Regions from separate parts of the Notoacmeibacter ruber genome, predicted to be linked through region 1. Evidence: predicted binding sites of a transcription regulator. Region 1 holds the regulator's gene; the other holds the start of a gene.
What was found. Region 1 encodes HrcA, which represses chaperone genes, less so after heat shock. Its sites were predicted from a motif close to GTTAGCACTCNCNNNNNGNGAGTGCTAAC; they were not measured.

Region 1 (7,928 bases):
ATGACATTGCTCCCATTCGTGTATGAAATGGACGATATAGACTGCGCTGACGAAAGGCATTCATCACGCGCTTTTGCCACAGGGACTATCGGGCTGCAACGCAGTTTGGCTGCCAAGAACACCCCGAGAAGGAAAACGGAACATCTGTTTTCCTGCATCTCTCCGAAGAGGTTTCGTCAGGGGCTTTCCCCGCCGGTTTTGCACAGAGTTTTCCACTTGCTGCCGGCCAGCGAAACGTCACATGCGCAGCGATAGCTGCATATTAAAAATCAATAAATTAAAAAAGAGGAATTTATTGACTCCACGCATTCTCGATATGCACAGGCCAACGCTTGGGGCAGATTGCGACGATGTCGAAGCGGATGGAGAGATATGGCGCGTCGGGTTGTTTGGCGAGCCACAGATCGGCTGCGTTGGCGATCCGGGTTTGAGATGTCCAGGTGACGGCATCCATCGCCTCGCGCAAGGTGGGGCGGGCCTTCACCTCGACAATGGCAACCACCTTACCGCGCCTGGCGATAATATCGATCTCACCAAGCGGCGTGCGGACATTGCGACCGACAATCCGGTAACCTTTCAGGCGGAGAAGCCATGCTGCCAGGGTTTCTCCGCGCGCGCCACGCTTCAAAAAGCGGCGCTTGGCGTGACGGCCATGGGGTTTGCCCGCCTCAGCCATCGCCGCTCTTCAATTCGACAAGTCTCTTGTAAAGATCGGATTTTGGCAGGCCAGTCTGTCTTGCGGCTTCGGCCGCCGCTTTGCCGGCGGGCATGTCGCCCGCGAGATCGCGTAGCAGCGCGTCCAGCACCTCGCCCTCCGGAGCAGCCTCGGCCAGTGGTGGCCCAACGCAAATCACGCATTCGCCCTTGGGCGCTCCGGTCTCCTCGTAGTGTTTGGAAAGGTCGGAGAGTGTGCCTCGGCGGTACTCTTCGAAGGTCTTGGTCAGTTCGCGACAGACAGATGCAGGCCGCTCCGCGCCAAACGTCTCCACCATGGCCGAGAGGCAATCCGGTAAACGGCGCGGCGATTCATAGAAGATCAGACTGCCCGGAATGCTTTTAAGCTCAGCCAGCCGGTCGGCCCGAGCCTTGGCTTTCGAGGGCAGAAACCCGGCGAAGAAAAAGGCATCGGTCGGCAGGCCGGAGGCTGTCAGGGCCGCGAGCGCAGCGGACGGGCCGGGAATCGGAACGACAGACACGCCCGCCTCGACGGCCTCATCGACGAGCCGGTAGCCGGGATCGGACAAAAGCGGCGTGCCGGCATCCGAGATCAGCGCGACGCTCTGTCCGTCAGCGATGGCGGCGATCAGCTTGGGCCCGGCACTCGCAGCATTGTGCTCGTGATAGGCGACCAATCTGCCCTGGATACCATAGCGCTGAAGCAGCACGCGGCTGGTCCGTGTGTCTTCACAGGCAATGATGTCCGCCGCAGCAAGCACTTCCAGCGCCCGGATCGTGATATCGGAAAGATTGCCGATCGGCGTTGCGACGAGATGCAGACCAGCAGGCAGCGGCGCGGACGAAAAGCTCTGCCCGCTTATCAGGTAGCGCCGCATAGACCCACCGCTACTATGCTGCTCGCCCACGCAGTTCTCCCATTGCCCTTCATCCGTCCATCCCGCCTATAGATATGATATCCGGCGATGGCGACCTCTCGCTGTTCGGACAATCGGGCGCAAACGAGCGCGATCAGCGTTCTGCCAGCGCCAGTCGAACACCGAGGCCAACAAAGACGGCTGCAAAGGAGCGGCGCAACCACGTCATGGCCTCTGCGCTCGAGAGCAGGCGTTGCCGGACCGTGGCGGCAAAGACGCCATAGCAAGCGAACACCACGAAGGTCATCATCATGAAAATGGTCGATAGCTCGATCATTTGCGGCAATGCGCCGGCCGTTTCGACTTCGACGAATTGCGGAAGGAAGGCGAAAAAGAAAATCGATAGCTTGGGATTGAGAACATTGATCAGAATGGCCGACAGGATGACCTGGCGATCGGACTTTGATTTGCCATCCGATTCGACCGTTAGTGGGCCGCCGGTCTTCAGCGTTTGCCAGGCCATGTAGAGCAGATACACGACACCCGCATATTTGATGACCTCAAAGGCCAGTGCGCTGGCATGAAGGAGTGCGGCAAGACCCGTTATGGCAGCTGCCATATGAGGCAGGATACCAAGCATACAGCCGAAAGCCGCAACGAGAGCGGCACGCGGTCCGCGTGACAGGCCCGCAGCCATCGTAAAAATGGCGCCCGTGCCGGGCGCGGCGACAACGATCAGCGCTGTAATGATGAATTCAGGAGTCATGGCAAACTCTTACCTGTCTGAAAGTTCTCGTTCTATCACATGAAATCGGATTTACGCCGCGAGATCTGCGACCACCGCGTCCAGTACCACCATCCCGGCCGGCGTCACGCGGATGCGGCTATTGCCGACAGGTTCGATGAAGCCGTCATTGACGAGGAGAGAGAGCCGGGCAGGTGAGAGCGGCCGGCCAGCAATATCCTCGTAGCGCGCCAGATCGAGCCCCTCGACGAGCCGAAGGCTCATCAGCAGCATCTCGTCCGCCTGCGCCTCACGGTCGAGCGTTTCCGTCTCGATGACGCCGTTTGCCTCACTGTCGACCAGTTCGAGCCAGCGTTCCGGGTGCCGCTCGCTGATGGTCACATGCCGCGCGCCATTGTCGAGTTTGAAGCGGCCATGAGCACCGGGACCGATGCCGACATATTCGCCATAGCGCCAATAGGTCAGGTTGTGCCGCGATTCCGCGCCGGGAACGGCGTGGTTGGAAACCTCATAGGCGGGAAGACCGCGCGCCGCCGTGATCTCCTGCGTCAACGCATAGAGATCGGCTGCAACGCCCTCCTCCGGCAATCGAAATTTCTTGGCCTCGTAGAGCCGTCGAAAGGCCGTGCCGTCTTCGATCGTCAATTGATAGAGGGACAGATGGTCGGCGGCCATGTCGATGGCCGCATTCAGTTCCGCCGCCCATCCTTCCGGTGCCTGACCGGGGCGCGCATAAATCAGGTCGAAGGAGAGCCGGGGAAAGGTCTGCCGCGCCAGATCAATCGCCGCCCGCGCTTCTGCGACATTGTGGAGGCGACCGAGAAAACGCAATTCGGTGTCGATCAGGCTCTGCACGCCGAGCGAAAGCCGGTTGACCCCCGCGGCCCGATAGCCGGCGAAGCGGCCCGCTTCGGCGCTTTGCGGATTGGCTTCCATCGTGATTTCAATACCGCCCGGCAGGCCGTAAATGCCGTCTGCCGCATCGAGCACCGAAGAAACCGTTTTCACCTCCATGAGGGACGGCGTCCCGCCACCGATGAAGACGGATGTCACTTCGCGCGGTCCCGTCAAAGCCCGCATCGCCTTCAACTGATGAACGAAGCCTTCGACAAAACGCTGTTGGTCCGGCTCGACATGGCGAACGTGGCTGTTGAAGTCGCAATAAGGGCATTTGGCCGCGCAGAAGGGCCAATGGAGGTAGAGGCCGAACCCGGCTGTGCCGTCATCGCCATTGATCGGCGAAGGCGCACGAAGCGGTATTTCGGCCAGCCCGCTTGCCATCGTCAGTCGGTTGTCAGTTTGGCTGCCAGAAACGCGCTGAGCGCGCGGGCGCGATGCGACAAGCCGAGATCGGCGCGACCGGCATCGCCCTGTCGGACATTGCCCTTCTTCTCGCTCTTGTCCATTTCGCCGAAGGTCCGTTCATGGCCGACGGGCTGAAAAACGGGATCGTAGCCGAAGCCGTTCTCGCCGCGAGGCGGCCAGACGAGGGTGCCCTCGACCCTTCCCGGGAAGAATTCCGTCCGTCCGTCGGGTGCGGCGAGGCACAGCATGCAGACAAATTGTGCGTCACGATCCACAGGCGAGGTCGCGCCCGCTTTCTGGAGCCGGTCCTCGACCTTATCCATCGCCATGGAGAAGTCGCGGCCCGATCCGTCTTCTTTTTCGGCCCAGTCGGCCGTGTAGACGCCGGGCGCACCATCAAGTGCTGATACACATAGCCCGCTATCGTCGGACAGCGCGATGTGCCCCGTTGCCTTGGCCGCGGCAAGCGCCTTGAGCGCGCTATTCTTCTCGAATGTGTCGCCCGTCTCTTCCGGCTCCGGCAAACCGAGTTCCGCCGCGCCTTTGACGGCAATGTCATAGGGCGCGAGCAGATCGGTCATCTCGGCCAGCTTGCCGGGATTATGGGTGGCGAGCACCAGCGTATCGCCGGGCGAGAGAACAATCGGATCGGCCATGGCTTTAGCGTTCCAGCGCTTCCTTTTGCAGCCGAACGAGTTCGGCGATCGAGTTGCGGGCAAGGGAAAAGAGCTCGCCGAACTGTTCCTCGGAAAATGGATCGCCCTCGGCTGTCCCCTGTATTTCCACGATACCCCCGGCGCCGGTCATGACGAAATTCGCGTCGGCCTGGGCCGAGGAGTCCTCATCATAATCCAGATCGGCCACGGCCACGCCGTTGTACAGCCCGCAGGAAATCGCCGCGACGTGCTCACGAGCCACGTCCGAAGCGCGCACCATGCCACGCTCCTGCATCCATAGCAGGCAATCCATCAGGGCGACGAAACCACCCGTGATGGATGCTGTTCGTGTGCCGCCATCGGCCTGGATGACATCACAATCGACGGTGATCTGGTTCTCGCCGAGCTTTTGCAGATTGCAGACGGCGCGAAGCGAACGGCCGATCAGACGCTGAATCTCGAGCGTCCGCCCGCCCTGCTTGCCCGCGCTGGCTTCGCGGCGCATCCGGTCGCCCGTGGCGCGGGGCAGCATCCCGTATTCCGCCGTCACCCAGCCCTTGCCGCTATTGCGCATCCATGGCGGAACGCGTTCTTCCAGGCTCGCGGTGCAGAGAACGTGGGTGTCGCCGAATTTGACCAGACACGAGCCTTCGGCGTGTTTGGAGACGTTCCGCTCGAAGGAAATGGCACGCATCTGGTCGGGTTGGCGGCGGGAAGGGCGCATGACGTGATCCTTTAATTGCTTGTTGCCGGCCTTCTAGCGGTGTGGGTGCCATGACGAAAGGGTGGAGGGGCGGCTTTTTCGGACGGCCTCCCTCGCTTATATTCCCCGCCATGGCGCCACGAAAACCTGTCTTGAACATCGCTGATGACGCTGCAACCGGGGGTCTCGACGCCCGGTCGCGTGAGATTTTCCGCCTGATCGTGGAATCCTATCTCGACACGGGCGAGCCGCTCGGCAGCAGGAATCTCGCTCGCATGCTCCCCAATGCGCTGTCCGCCGCGACGGTCCGCAATGTGATGAGCGACCTGGAATATCTTGGGCTGATCTATTCGCCTCACACATCGGCGGGCCGCATGCCGACCGAGGGCGGATTGCGCTTCTTCGTCGACGCGTTCATGGAACTTGGCGGCCTTGGCGATCAGGAACGTAAATCCATCGACCGCCAGGTTTCCGATGCCGGGCGCAATGCGACCATGGACACCATGCTGACGGAAGCCAGCCAGATGCTGTCGGGCCTATCGCACGGCGCCGGCCTCGTGGTGACGGGGAAGGTGGAGGTCGCCCTCAAGCATGTCGAGTTCGTCATGCTGGAGCCCGGAAAGGCGCTCGCCATTCTGGTCTCCGAAAGCGGCGACGTCGAAAACCGCATCGTCGATGTGCCGGCAGGAGTCACGCCCAGCCAGTTGACCGAGGCCGCCAATTTTCTGAACCATCACATCCGGGGACGGACCCTCGTCGAGGCCCGCGACGAGATGGGACTTCGCCTGGATGAAATGCGCCAGACGATCGATGATCTGTCGGCCGATCTGGTGCGGCGCGGGCTCGCAATCTGGGGCGAGGGGCAGGACAATACCACGAGACTGATCGTTCGGGGCCGCTCCAACCTTTTGAGCAATATTCAGGACGCGCAGGACCTTTCGGTCCTGCGTCATCTGTTCGACGATCTGGAGCGCAAAGAAAATCTCGTGCAGCTGCTCGATCTTGCCGAGGAGGGATCGGGCGTGCGGATTTTTATCGGTTCGGAAAACCGCCTGTTCTCGCTTTCCGGCTCATCGCTGGTGGTTGCGCCCTATCGTGATGGCGCCAATCGCGTCGTCGGTGCGCTAGGCGTTATCGGCCCGACCCGGCTGAATTACCGTCAGGTGGTGCCGGTCGTCGATTATACCGCGCAGGTCATCACGAAGATGTTGTCCAGGGGTTGATGTCCTTCATTCCCATCTGCGGGGGTTGATTTAAGAGGGCTCTGTCTCGATATCGGGCACAACCAATTGTGACGGTTCTGACCAAGCGCCAGAAAACGGAAATGAAGATCATGAACGCCGAAGACAACCATAGCGAAGCCGTGGACGAAAACGCAGCAAGCCAGACAGGCGAGCCGCGGGAATACTCCTCCGACCAGGCCGAGCAGGCCAATGCCGCTCTGATCGAACTGGGCAAGGAAGTCGAAGACCTCCGCGACAAGCTGCTCCGTTCGGCCGCCGAGGCGGAGAATGTTCGCCGTCGCTCGCAGCGCGAGGTGGCCGATGCGAAGTCCTTTTCCATCGCCAATTTCGCCCGCGACATGCTTGGCGTTGCCGATAATCTGACGCGCGCTCTCGAAGCCATTCCCGACGATGCGCGAAATAGTGGCGATCCGGGTTTTGCCGCCCTCATCGAAGGCGTGGAACTGACACAGAAGTCGATGCATGGCGCATTGCAGCGCCACGGCGTCCAGAAGCTGGAGCCGGAGGGCGAGCGGTTCGATCCGAATTTCCATCAGGCCATGTTCGAGGTTCCGAACGCGGATATTCCGAACAATACGGTGGTGCAGGTCGTACAGGCCGGATACCGAATCGGCGAACGCGTGCTGCGTCCCGCAATGGTCGGTGTTTCGAAGGGTGGTCCGAAGGCCGCTCCGGCCGCCACCGAGGCTCAGACAGAGCACGGCGATTCGGCGGAACCGGGTCCGCCTGACGAAATCGCCACGCGCGACGCCTGATCTTTAAGACAGTATTAACCACGAAAAGCGACCTCTCCGGCCGCTTTTTTATTGGCCGAGAGGCCGCTGAGCGCAATCCGTCGCTATGGTGAAGGAAGGTTTAACGGCGCAAACTATTTAAAAATATAAGCTTTTTTGTCTCAAAACCAAATTGTGGGCTCTTTCTGAGCTTCGGGCCGATAGTGCACTGCGCAATTCGCTGGAACGAGTGCATTAAGCGGCCCATTATATACGCAAGCCACGGCGGTTCGCGCCGTTAGCGAGTAAGCGTAAAGAGTAACGAGGTCCCCAAATGAAAACCCTTTTGGCAACTGCCGCCATCATTCTTCTGCCCGGCGCCGCAATGGCCGCCGATGCGATCGACTATTCCACTCCTACACCGGCCCCGACCTATGAAGTCGCTCCCGAGCGTTTCGGCTGGGATGGCGCCTATGCCGGTGTGCAGGCCGGATATGGTTTCGGCGAACTTGATCCGGGCGATGATCCCAGTGGCTTCCTGGGCGGTGCCCACGCGGGATACCTGTTCCAGTACGGCTCCTTCGTCGTCGGCCCGGAATTCGACATCGATGCCTCCGGTATCGACAGCGATGATATCGACGTCGATGCGATCGCTCGCGCCAAACTGAAGGCCGGTTTCGCCGTCGACCGCTTCCTGCTGAGCGGTACGGTCGGCTACGCCTATGCATGGGGCGAGACAGATCCCGATGGCGATGTCAGCGATGGCGGTCTGGAAGTCGGTGCCGGCCTTGATTTCGCGGCGACTGATAACGTCATTGTCGGTTCCGACTACATGTACCACAATTTCGATGATTTCGACGATACGGGTTCGGATGCGAGCCTGCACACCGTCCGGGCGCGTGTGTCTTACAAGTTCTAAGAGCGCGCACCGCATCAACCCGCAGTTCTGCTGGGGAGCGAAGGGGCCGGGCGGAAACGTCCGGCTCTTTTATTTTTGAACCAGACTGGCGGCATTTGCGACACGCCAAAG
Region 2 (7,928 bases), 460 kb from region 1:
TCATCATTGATGAGGCCGGTGGAGACGATGACGTCAGCCTCTTCTTTCGAGACGAGTTCAACATCGAGACCGTCATAGATATGGAGTTCGGCTTCCGTGCCGATATGAAAGATGCGCTTCGCCCCTTCGGCGATCAGCCTGCGCGTGACGTCGCCCGAGGTGACGATGGCGTCCCAGGCGTCGTCCGGCACCCCGATCTGCACCATCTGTTCGCTTACGGCATCGGCGCGGCGCGGCGAATTGGTAATCAGCACGACGGTCTTTCCCTGGCTCCGGGCGCGTGTCAGCGCCGCACAGCCCCGGTCATAGGGCCGGACGCCATTGTGAACGACGCCCCAGACATCGCACAGGAGAAGAGAGTACGCACCGGATACGTCTTCGAGCGCGTCGATCATGAGCGGGGGCTGCCAGGCCATGGGATCCCTTTGGATTGATTGTTTCGCGCTGCATCTAGACCATGGCTAAAGACAAGTCACCATGGCTGGCGATGTTTGGCATCTCATCATAAAAAGGAGGCGACCAGCCATGCGGGGTAGCGCAATGCGGAAAGTCCTTTTCGCTCTTTTCGTCGTCATCCTTTTCTTCACCATCTATCAGGTGCTGACGCCTATCCTCTCGGCCAATCCTGATTTCTCCAGCCTTGTCGTCCGCGACGTTCTCGTGGTGAGCCTGCTGATCGCGGCTCTTTCGCTCGTCATTTCCCTCGTCGCCCTGCTCCGCGCCAGTCGCGTGGAAAAGCAGATCGAGGATCGACTGGTGGCGATCGACCGCGCCCTTTCCGATTTCGCCAATCGGGCGGATGTAGCGGCGCTTTCCATGGCCGACCTCGCTCGAGCCACGCATCGCGACATCATGACCATGCAGAAACAGTTGGCGACGGACGAAGACGCAGGATTGCCGCCTTCGCCACCGGAGGCCGGCGGAACGAAGACGCAGCCGGGCAAGATCGTTCCCATCAAGATCGAGCAATCAGCCACGCCTTCCCGCCCTGATACCGACGCCGGCACGCTACGTGAGATGATCGAGACCGGCCAAGGACGCCTCAGTCTTTTGCCAATCGTTGATGTGATCGAGATGACACCGATGGCCTTCGAGGCTTATGCCTCACTCAGAGCAGGTGACCAGACGATCGATATTCAGCGGGCGGACCACTTGCCGGACAGTGTCCAGTCGCGTTTGAGCCAGCTTCTCCTCGCAAGGTCCATTGAGGCGGCCCGACAGTTCGACAGGAAAGAGGGCGAACAGCATGGTCACCCCATCCATGTGGCGGTAAGCGGGTCCTTTTTGCGGGCTGCGAAAGAGCGATCCGTTGAGGATCTGGTTGGCACAGGAGATAGGGCCCTGCCGGATGGACTGATCCTTTCCGTATCGCTCGACGATATTCTGGAACAGGCGCCGCCCTATTTCGCCGATGACTGGCGGCCATTGCTGGCCTGCGAGGCGGACAGCTTTCCCGAAAGCGATATAAGAGCTCTGGCGGAAGCCGATATACGCTGGCTCAAACTCTCCGCGAAGGCGATCCTCAGCGAGCCAGACAGCGAGCGATATGGCTTTATATGCGGACCGCTCGGCATGGACATCATCGTGACGCATGTCCATGGGGAAGAAGATGCCGTCGCCCTTCTGGACCGGGGCTTTCGCTACATGAGCGGCCATCATTTCGGCATCCCTCGCCCACTCCGACGCCAGGTACCCCCTGGCGAAGCCGGTTCTTCATAACCATATCGCGGATCAGCATCCCCGACCGCAAAAATTTGCGGACGAAATTCTTGACAGCGGATGGCTTCACCCTTACCTCGACGGCCGTTAGCACTCGCCTAAAGGGAGTGCCAAAGCGACCTCGGCCGACGCCGAGGTTTCATCGTTTCGCAGAAACGTAACAGCCAAGGGTTTGAATAACATGGCCGATACAAATTTCCGTCCGCTTCATGATCGCGTCGTGGTCAAGCGCGTCGAATCCGAGGAAAAGACCGCCGGCGGCATCATCATTCCGGACACTGCCAAGGAAAAGCCGCAGGAAGGCGAAGTCGTGGCCGTTGGGCCCGGCGCTCGTGATGACAGCGGCAAGGTCAATGCTCTCGACGTCAAAGTCGGTGATCGCGTCCTCTTCGGCAAGTGGAGTGGCACCGAAGTCAAGCTGAACGGTCAGGACCTCCTCATCATGAAGGAGAGCGACATTATGGGCGTGGTCTCCTGATCCCCCATCCTGACGAACCGTTCCGTACATCCTGATCTGAAGGGCCTCTGAGCCCAGGAGAGAAGAAAAAATGGCAGCCAAGGAAGTTAAATTCAATCGCGATGCCCGCGAGCGCATGCTCAAGGGCGTCAACATCCTCGCCGACGCGGTGAAGGTGACGCTAGGCCCGAAGGGCCGCAACGTCGTCATCGACAAGTCGTTCGGCGCACCCCGTATCACCAAGGACGGCGTCTCCGTCGCCAAGGAAATCGAGCTTGAGGACAAGTTCGAGAACATGGGCGCGCAGATGCTCCGTGAAGTTGCGTCCAAGACCAACGATCTGGCCGGTGACGGCACCACGACCGCCACTGTGCTGGCACAGGCTATCGTGCAGGAAGGCGCAAAAGCCGTCGCCGCCGGCATGAACCCGATGGACCTCAAGCGCGGCATCGATCTCGCCGTGACCAAGGTCATCGAACAGCTTCGCGGCAGCGCCGCCGACATTTCCACCTCCGACGAGGTTGCCCAGGTCGGCACCATCTCCGCCAATGGCGAGAAGGAGATCGGCCAGATGATCGCCGAGGCGATGCAGAAGGTCGGCAATGAAGGCGTCATCACGGTCGAAGAGTCCAAGACCGCCGAGACCGAGCTGGAAACCGTCGAAGGCATGCAGTTCGACCGCGGCTACCTGTCGCCTTACTTCGTGACCAACACCGAGAAGATGATTGCGGACCTCGAAGATCCGTACATCCTTCTTCACGAGAAGAAGCTTTCCAACCTTCAGGCCATGCTGCCGGTTCTGGAAGCTGTCGTTCAGTCTTCCCGTCCGCTGCTGATCATCGCTGAAGACGTCGAAGGCGAGGCTCTGGCCACGCTCGTCGTCAACAAGCTGCGCGGCGGCCTGAAGATTGCTGCCGTCAAGGCTCCGGGCTTCGGCGACCGCCGTAAGGCCATGCTCGAGGACATCGCGATCCTCACCGGGGGTACGGTCGTTTCGGAAGATGTCGGCATCAAGCTGGAAAACGTCACGCTCGACATGCTTGGCACGGCGAAGAAGGTCTCCATCACCAAGGAAGAGACCACCATCGTCGACGGCGCCGGTTCGCAGGACGACATTCAGGGCCGCGTCGGTCAGATCAAGGCGCAGATCGAAGAGACCTCTTCGGACTACGACCGTGAGAAGCTCCAGGAGCGTCTCGCCAAGCTGGCCGGCGGCGTTGCCGTCATCCGCGTTGGCGGTTCCACGGAAGTGGAAGTCAAGGAGAAGAAGGACCGCGTTGACGACGCCCTGAACGCCACCCGCGCTGCGGTGGAAGAAGGCATCGTCGCTGGTGGTGGCGTCGCGCTTCTGCGTGCGACCTCGGCTCTGGAAGGCCTTTCGGGCGAGAATGACGACCAGGTGGCCGGTATCCAGATCGTTCGCCGCGCCCTTCAGGCTCCGCTTCGCCAGATCGCTACGAACGCAGGCGACGAAGCCTCGATCGTGGTCGGCAAGATCCTCGAAAACAGCTCGAGCACCTGGGGCTACAACGCTCAGACGAGCGAATATGGCGAGATGGTCTCCATGGGCATCGTCGACCCGGTCAAGGTCGTTCGCACGGCCCTTCAGGACGCAGCTTCGGTTGCCGGCCTGCTGGTCACCACCGAAGCCATGATCGCCGAGCTTCCGAAGAAGGATGCTGCTCCGGCCATGCCGGGTGGTGATATGGGCGGCATGGGCGGCATGGGCTTCTAAGCCCGGCCCGAGCCAATACCAAAATGATGTGGGGGCGGCCTTCGGGCCGCCCCCTTTCTTTAGGTTCGAAGCGCACGATCAAATCTCATCAAGATAATTTGTCTTGCCTCTTCCCTTGCGAAAGTTCAGCTTCCCCGACCAATGATGAGAAGGAGAAGCCGGCATGTTCCGCATCCTACGCCATGGCGCCCTGATCTGCGGCGTGCTCTTCGCCGCCCCGGCGCTGTCCCAGGAGCAGACTATCGTCCAGCCCTTCGCCGGCTCGGACTACATTGCGCAATACACATCCGAGTTCGACCGGTTGACCTATCTGCGCGAGGTCGGAGAAGACGATGCCGAGACCGGCACGATTGAAGGTCAAGTTCGGGTCGGCGTCCTCAAATGGCCCGAGGAAAAATCGCCCCTTGAAATCGAGCGCAGCTTCGAGAACGCGCTGAAAGCCGCCGGGTTCGACATTCTGGTCAATACCGAGGTGCCGCAATTCTCTGCGAAAGAGAAAGCGCTGATGAAGCTTTTCGAAAGCAACCGCCTCCAGAAGCGTGGCTATCCTCTTCTCGACAACCCACAGCGCAATGCGGCGCTCGACGTGCAGAAGATCGCGGTCTTTCCCGCGCATTACATATCCGCGTCACGCTCGAAGGACGGTCAGGAGACCGTGTTTACCCTCATCATGAGCAGCCAGGCGCGTATCTATATGATGGAGGAAGCCACATCCGCCGCCATGGAGGAGGACACGGTATCGATCAGCGAGGAAAGCCTGACCGCGGATATTGAGGAGGCTGGAAAGGCGATCCTGTACGGCGTCAAGTTCGATACGGGCAGCGCAACGATCCGTCCCTCATCGGCCGCATCCATGGACATTATCGCCAAGGTGCTGGCTGCTCGGCCGGGCAAATTCTACGTGGTGGGCCATACCGACGATACCGGTTCATTCGATATGAACATGTCGCTATCGGCAGATCGGTCCGCATCGATCGTCCGCGCTCTCATCGAACAATATGGCGTCGAGGCCGACCGACTGCGCTCGGGAGGGGTCGGGCCTTTGGCGCCACTCGCTTCGAACGAGAACGAAGCCGGCCGGCAACTCAACCGGCGTGTCGAACTGGTCGAACAGCTCGAGCAATAGGTCTTTTTCTCCGCCTGATGGCCAATCCCACGCGACAACCAAACAGGGTTAGTCGGCTATGACCCTGCTTTCGCGCTCGATCGACCATTCGATGATTTCATGCCAGATCGTCTCGGCAAGATCAGGATCGAAGCCGTGGTTCGCTGCGGTGCGGCGCACATTCGCGAGCACTTCCTCAACCCGAGCAGGGACGCGCGCGGGCAGTTTCTCGATCTGCTTCAGTTCGATGGCCCGGTCGATATAGGTGACACGCTGCGCCAGAAGATCCATCAGTTCGGCATCGATCACGTCGATCTGCGTGCGCAACTCCTTCATTGTCTGACATTGCTGCGCGAGGCGTCGATCCGACATTGCCATTTCCTTTGATTCCGTGATTTGCGCTTTTTTGCGCGAGGCCACCTGTGACACAATAGCAGAATATCAGTCCAAGCCGCCCCAGAGACCTTAGCGAATTATACGGCTGGTTTCGGCTGGCAATGGCTCAAAGAACGCGACGAAACTGCTGCCAACCGAATCTCTTTGGAAAAAACCTATCGCGCTGTCGGTTAGCGGCCAGTGTAGTGTGAAGTACCAACTCAATCGGGACTTCACGCCTCATGATCACCTTTCTTATTTTCGCCTTTGTCGGCTTCGTTGCTCAAGCTGTGGACGGAGCCCTTGGCATGGCCTACGGCGTGGTCGCAACCACCACACTCCTCACCTTTGGTTTCGCACCCGCACAGGCCTCGGCCGCAACCCATGGCGCTGAACTTTTTACCACTGCGGCATCCGGTACTTCGCACATCGCCAACCGCAACATCGACTGGAAGCTGTTCTGGCACCTCGCCCCTTTCGGCATTCTCGGCGGGGTTGTCGGTACCTACGTCCTGACGTCTTTCGACGGATCGGTCATGCGCCCCTTCATCGCGGGCTATATGCTTCTCATCGGCAGCTATCTTTTCTTCCGCTCCTTCAAGAAAATTCCGAGCAAGCCGGTCCAGGGCGCGGTGGTCGCGCCGCTCGGCGCTGCGGGCGGCTTTTTCGATGCGGTCGGCGGCGGTGGCTGGGGACCTGTCGTGACGACCGGGCTCCTTGGCGCCGGCGGCGCGCCACGCTATGTGATCGGCACCGTCAATACGACGGAATTTCTTGTCACGCTGGCCGTTTCGGCTTCGTTCGTCACGGCCATCCTCACTGGGCATTGGGAAGAGGCCGGCGATCTGATGGACAATCTCAGCGCGGTCGGCGGACTTGTTGTCGGCGGATTGCTGGCCGCCCCAATGGCCGGCATCCTCGTCCGAAAGATACCCGAGAAGGTGCTCCTGCGCAGTGTAGGAACGTTAATCTTCGTGCTCGCGATTTACCAGTTTGCCCGATATTTCGGCGTGCTTGGATAGAAAGGTAACGACCGCACCTATTGCCGGCCCTCGACCCGCGTTATAAGTGGTTGCGATCTTTCAGGACCGCCTAACGCACTGAATGGAGGGGGCATTTTAGCTATGGCCGACACGCTAGCCACGAAACGCGCCAACAATGATGTCTTTTTGCTGATAGGGCGCATTCTGGCCGCCGGTATTTTTATCGCAACCGGCATACAGAAGCTGATGGGGATCGAAGGCACGGCCGGTTACATCGAGTCCGTCGGCTTGCCCTATCCGGTCATCATGGCCTGGGCGGCAGGTCTGTTCGAAACCGTGGCCGGCATTCTGCTGCTGATCGGGTTCATGACCCGCTCGACGGCGGCTGCTTTGGCAGCCTTCTGCCTTTTCACGGCTTTCGTTTTCCACTTTCAGCCGGACGACCAGCAGCAGATCACCAGCTTCATGAAGAACCTCGCCATGGCCGGCGGCTATCTGGCCTTTGCCGCCGTCGGCGCCGGGCGCTTCTCGGTCGACCGCGGCTGACGCTCCATCCAAAGGGCATAGACTGAGGCGTCTGTCATTCAGTCGGATGCCGCAGCCATTGAAGCACGCCGATTGATCCAGGCGAGGCCGGCGAGCGCAAGCCCGAGCACGAGGAAAGAGCCGGCCCGGACGAGACCGTCCAGGTCGCTGGCATCCACCAAGAACACCTTGAGTATCGCCGCGACCAGAACGGCATTGGCGGCGTAACGCAAATGCACGGACCGCTGGCGGATGGCGGCCATCAGAAGCCCTGCCCCGGTCAATAGCATGAACACGGTATAGGTCCAGAGTTCCCCGTCGCTCATAGACCGCCCGGCCAGAACATTGCCCCGCCAGGCCTGTGCAATGGAAAGGCCGATATAGGTGGCCGCGAGAACCGCTCCGCCAAGATAGACCGCCAGGCGGGCGCGATCGGGCAGCCCTTCGATCAGCCGGGCGGCGGCGACAAGAACGAGGGCCGGGACCAAATAGGCCAGCAGAAGAGAGCTGAATCCCACGACGCCGATAATCACTTCCGTCCGTGTGACGAGAGGGTTGTTGAAGGTCAGAACGGATAACAGACAAACCGTGGCCAGAACGAGCGACCAGCCAGCAATCGCCTTCCGCAACCAAACTGTGAGTTTACGAGTGCTGAAGCCGCTTTCGGCGGGCTCATCAACGAAGAGCGCTGTCCGGAGCGAAGCAAAACCGACGATCAGCCAGACAGCGCCCGTCAATCCAAGGCTCCAATGCGTGAAAGAATCGGCGCTCGGCGACAAGGCCTTAACGAGGCGCATGATCGCGACCGTCACGCCCGTCGCCGCAAGTACGGCAAAACCGCCCTCGATAACGGCCTTTTCCAAGGGACGCAGTGTGCTCCTGCCCGCCATCCACGCGCCGGCCAGCGCTCCTGCCGGAACCCCGTAAGCGAGGATAAATTCGGGCCAGGACGTTTTCAGAGCCCAGTCAATTCCCGGATCGACGACCGAACGGTATACAAGAACGGCCACGGCGGCATCGGCAAAGATT

Region 2: a site for HrcA is predicted at 1,806-1,834, ahead of groES (co-chaperone GroES). Genes of this name have one in related genera too.

Annotation. Positions count from the first base shown of each region.
Region 1 covers NZ_RCWN01000001.1:88,798-96,725, forward strand. Annotated here, with positions in the region: gene D8780_RS00390 (RsmD family RNA methyltransferase) at 1-2, opposite strand, end outside; gene D8780_RS00395 (YraN family protein) at 293-676, opposite strand; gene rsmI (16S rRNA (cytidine(1402)-2'-O)-methyltransferase) at 669-1,553, opposite strand; gene D8780_RS00405 (LysE family translocator) at 1,687-2,298, opposite strand; gene hemW (radical SAM family heme chaperone HemW) at 2,350-3,558, opposite strand; gene rdgB (RdgB/HAM1 family non-canonical purine NTP pyrophosphatase) at 3,561-4,238, opposite strand; gene rph (ribonuclease PH) at 4,243-4,962, opposite strand; gene hrcA (heat-inducible transcriptional repressor HrcA) at 5,073-6,164, shown strand; gene grpE (nucleotide exchange factor GrpE) at 6,242-6,940, shown strand; gene D8780_RS00435 (outer membrane protein) at 7,233-7,817, shown strand; gene D8780_RS00440 (CHAD domain-containing protein) at 7,887-7,928, opposite strand, start outside.
Region 2 covers NZ_RCWN01000001.1:551,155-559,082, reverse strand. Annotated here, with positions in the region: gene D8780_RS02620 (TIGR01459 family HAD-type hydrolase) at 1-416, opposite strand, end outside; gene D8780_RS02615 (EAL domain-containing protein) at 541-1,719, shown strand; gene groES (co-chaperone GroES) at 1,901-2,197, shown strand; gene groL (chaperonin GroEL) at 2,268-3,911, shown strand; gene D8780_RS02600 (OmpA family protein) at 4,075-5,037, shown strand; gene D8780_RS02595 (chorismate mutase) at 5,086-5,388, opposite strand; gene D8780_RS02590 (sulfite exporter TauE/SafE family protein) at 5,634-6,413, shown strand; gene D8780_RS02585 (DoxX family protein) at 6,516-6,920, shown strand; gene D8780_RS02580 (DUF2339 domain-containing protein) at 6,959-7,928, opposite strand, start outside.